DNA from 2 places in the Methylocella sp. CPCC 101449 genome. Region 2 is predicted to be linked to the other one. Evidence: riboswitches for the same ligand, from Rfam matches in the RefSeq annotation. Region 2 holds a riboswitch; the other holds the start of a gene.
What was found. A riboswitch is a leader RNA that binds a small molecule or an ion and turns the genes downstream of it on or off. The one in region 2 is predicted to bind S-adenosylmethionine.

Region 1 (2,198 bases), on a different contig from region 2:
CGAGCGCACTTCGAGCACGGCACGCGCACCGGCGCCACCGGCTTCCGCCGCGCCGAAGCCCGGGTCGAAGAAGCCGGCGTAATGCACGCGGAACTCGCCGACCAAGGGATCGAAAGGCGTCATCTCGGCCGCGTGGTCGGGCGGCACGCGCACCGCTTCCTTAGAGGCGAGGATGTAGAATTCGCCGGGATCGAGCACGAGATCGGCGCGGCCATGCCGGTGAATGGGCTCCCAGAAATCGAGCATGGCATGGGCAGCGGGCTTGTCGACATCGATGAGGCCCGTGTGCCGCTTGGCGCGATAGCCGATCAAGGTCGAGCCGTCGAAACCGGCCAGATCGACCGAGACCGCCACGCCGCCTGAAATCGACGGCTCGGCCGAGGTCACCAGTTTCTCGCGCTTGTGCAGATCGAGATGGCCTTGATCGTCGAGCCGCGCCTGGCCGCGCCGGAAGCGCACTTGCGACAGGCGCGAGCCGCTGCGCACCAGCACGGGGAAAGTGCGCGGCGAAATTTCCGCATAGAGCTTGCCGTCGTAGCCGGCTTCGATCTGGTCGAACTCATGCGCCCGGTCGGCGATGACGCGGGTGAAAACGTCGATACGGCCGGTGGAGCTTTTCGGATTGGCGGAAGCGGCGATTTCGGCCGGCAAAGCCAGGCTTTCCATCAGTTCGGCGATATAGACGCAGCCCGTTTCCAGCACGGCGCCCTGGGTCAGGTCGATTTCATGCAGGGCCAGGGCCTCGATCCGCGCGCTGACGGGCCGCTCAGGCCCGGGCAGGAAGCTGGCGCGCATGCGCCAGGCCCGGCTGCCCAGGCGTAAATCCAGGCTTGCCGGCTGGACCTGGCCGGTCGCGAAGGGGGCAGCGATGCGGATCGCGCCCGCGCCATGCAGGGCCTCGATCTCGTGGGCAGGCAAAATGCCGCGGTTCTGGCTCATAGGACTGGCGTAACTGAAGGCTTGGTTGACGCCAAGTCGGCGGCTGGGCTAGACCACAAGTATCGTGGTCATTTGGGCCGACCGGCTTGCCGCCACGTAAAATAAGGGGCTAAGGGGTCGTGTCCGCACTCGATAAGTCCCGTGCGCCCGGCTCGAACGAGCCGGGTTTTGTTTTGGGCGGCGGTCCGCCCCGGGTGGAGAAAAAGCATGAGTCAGAACAAGTCGCCGCGCCATCTGCGTCCCGCCACCCGCCTGGTCCATGGCGGAACCCTGCGCTCCCAGTTCGGCGAAATGTCCGAGGCCATGTATCTGACCCAGGGCTATGCCTATGACAGCATGGAAACCGCCGAACGGCGCTTCAAGGGCGACGAGCCCGGCTTCATGTATTCGCGCTTTTCCAACCCGACCGTGGCCATGTTCGAGCAGCGGATGGCCTTGCTGGAAGGCGCTGAATCGGCCCGGGCCACCGCCACCGGCATGGCGGCCGTCACCGCCGCCATCGTCGGCCAGCTCAAGGCGGGCGATCACATCGTCGCCGCCAAAGCGCTGTTCGGCTCCTGCCGCTATGTCGTTGAGGATCTGATGCCGCGTTTCGGCGTGGCCTGTACCCTGGTGGACGGCACCGACCTCGCGCAATGGCGCGCCGCCGTGCGCCCCAATACCAAGACCTTCTTCCTCGAAAGCCCGACCAATCCGCAGCTCGAGATCATCGATATCGCAGCCGTGGCGAAGATCGCCCATGATGCCGGCGCGACTTTGGTGGTCGACAACGTCTTCGCCACGCCCATTCTGCAAAGCCCGTTGCAACTCGGCGCCGATTGCGTCGTCTATTCGGCGACCAAACATGTCGACGGCCAGGGCCGCGTGCTCGGCGGCTGCATTCTGGCGTCGGAAGCCTTCATCCAGGCGCACATTCACAATTTCCTGCGCCAGACCGGCCCGGCCATCTCCCCCTTCAATGCCTGGGTGATGTTGAAGTCGCTTGAAACCCTGCCGCTGCGCGTCAACCAGCAGATGCGCAATGCCGAGCGGGTGGCCGATTTCCTGGCCGAGCAGAGCGCCATCAACTACGTGCTCTATCCTTCGCGTAAGGATCATCCGCAGCACGAGCTGGCCATGCGCCAGATGTCGGGTGGCGGCACCGTGGTGGTGATCGATGTGAAGGGTGGCAAGCAAGCCGCCTTCCGCATGGCCAATGCCTTCTCCATCATCAAGATTTCCAACAATCTGGGCGACGCGAAAAGCATCGTCACCCATCC
Region 2 (2,198 bases):
CCGAGCATTGCGTGACCTGGCGGGTGAGCGGTTGAGAGGCCGCTCACCTGCCGACTTATTCTAGATTCCGAAGGTCACATGCCCCTGCGCATCGATCGTCCAGGCCGGATTAAAAGCGATCTCCCAAGCATGATCATCAGGGTCAGCCACATAGCCGCGAAAGCCACCATGCAAAGGCGCATCCGCCGGCCTTACAATGCGGCCGCCCGCCTGCGCCAATCGGTTCATGACGGCGATAACCGCCGCTTCGCTCTCCACATTGTGAGCTAGGGAATAGGCGCCAGCGACGGCCAGAAGCGGCCGCCCCATGTCCGCTTCCAGCGACGGTTTGAGGAAACAGCCAAGCATCAGGCCGTTCATTTGGAAGAAGAAGATTTCTGCATTCTCAAACACTGGCGACCAGCCGAAGCCTTCGCCGTAAAAATGCTTCGACCGAGCAAGATCGGCAACGCCGATGGTAATGATTGAGATTTGCTGTTGCATGCCCAAACCTTTCATACGCCGGCACCCCATGCGCCAGCGGGAAAGTCTTGGGACTCGACGCCGAAAGCGACGGCCAGGACCCACTTGCGTGGGGATCGGGCTAACCGCACCGATCTCTCCTTTTTCGACCGTCGTCTTTTACTGAAACGTCGCAAATACCGCAACGGACCAGTTGAAATGATCCTGGCGACCCAGCTAAAACGGTTCACGCATCAAGAGTTGGGGCGAGACCCAACGCCAACCTGCTGACCGAGCAAGGTGGCCTCTCTGAAGGGAGGATGTGGCCGAACCGGCAACCAAACGGATCCAGCCACCGCGTCTGTCTCGCCCGGAGTGAAGGACGCACGCGGAAATGCCGATCAAAATTCCCGATGACCTGCCTGCTTATGACACCCTCAATGCCGAGGGCGTCATGGTCATGCGCGAAACAGACGCAATCCGCCAGGACATCCGCCCGATGCGGATCGGTTTGCTCAATCTGATGCCCAACAAAATCCGCACGGAAACACAGATTGCGCGTCTGCTTGCCGCCACCCCCCTGCAGGTCGAACTGACCCTGGTACGTATGACCGACCATATCGCCCGCAACACCCCAGCCGATCACATGCGTGCTTTCTACCGCCCATGGGCGGACATGCAGTCTGATCGTTTCGACGGCTTTCTCATCACGGGCGCTCCCGTCGAGCGGATGCCGTTCGAGGAAGTTGGCTATTGGGACGAGCTACAGCGCGTACTCGACTGGACGCAAACGCACGTGCATCGCACCTTTACCATCTGTTGGGGCGCGCAAGCCGCCACGCATCATTTCCACGGCATGCCGAAACATGCACTCGCGCAGAAAGCATTTGGCGTCTATCGACAGCGCAATCTCGTGCCATCATCGCCTTTCATGCGCGGCTTTTCAGACGATTTCTCCGTCCCCGTATCTCGTTGGACGGAAACGCGAGGCAGCGATATTCCGCGTGGCAGTAATCTCACCGTATTGGCCGACAGCGATGAAACGGGCCTCTGTCTAGTAGACGATCCGCAACACCGCACCCTGCATATGTTCAATCACATCGAATACGATTCGACTTCTTTGGCCGAAGAATATGTGCGGGACATCGAGAATGGCATGCAACTGCCAAGCAATTATTTTCCCGCCGATGACCCGCAGCATCAGCCGAAGAACCGCTGGCGCAGCCATGCTCATCTCCTCTTCGGAAACTGGATCAATGAGATTTACCAGACGACACCTTTCGATGTGGAACGTATCGGCAGCGCATCCTATTTCTAGGTTTTCCGCATTGATGATCTGGAACCATCGGGCACCGTGAAGTGGTGATAGCTTGCTGGTTTATGGCCGCTTGGTGAAACAATCTTAATGTTGGGGGATTTGCCCCAGATTTGTCCCAGTAGCGAGGCACGTTTACATCGCAATAGCCGCCAGAACGGCCTCCAAGCCTCGCGGCGACGTAAGGCGATCATGATGCAAAATACGCGCCCTCTCCCCAATCCATCCCGGCCATTCACTTCATCCGATACGTCAAGCCGACGCGACTTCCTTTATATCGCCACGGCTGCCATGGCTGGCGTCGGAACGAGCGCCGTTCTCTGGCCTCTGATCAATCAGATGCAGCCGGACGCTTCCGTCATTGCTGCGGGCGTACCCATCGACATCGATATCAGTCAGCTTGAACCAGGACAGCAAATGCGAGCCATATGGCGTGGCATGG

Region 1: it holds a riboswitch for S-adenosylmethionine, as region 2 does, so the genes downstream of both, OIM99_RS03995 (O-succinylhomoserine sulfhydrylase) here and metA (homoserine O-succinyltransferase) in region 2, are expected to answer to the same signal.

What each region holds. Positions count from the first base shown of each region.
Region 1 covers NZ_JAPDHU010000001.1:902,082-904,279, reverse strand. The annotation lists gene OIM99_RS04000 (2'-deoxycytidine 5'-triphosphate deaminase) at 1-939, opposite strand, end outside; SAM riboswitch at 994-1,072, shown strand; gene OIM99_RS03995 (O-succinylhomoserine sulfhydrylase) at 1,147-2,198, shown strand, end outside.
Region 2 covers NZ_JAPDHU010000002.1:1,866,892-1,869,089, forward strand. The annotation lists gene OIM99_RS19855 (VOC family protein) at 61-483, opposite strand; SAM-I-IV-variant riboswitch at 688-793, shown strand; gene metA (homoserine O-succinyltransferase) at 836-1,759, shown strand; gene petA (ubiquinol-cytochrome c reductase iron-sulfur subunit) at 1,952-2,198, shown strand, end outside.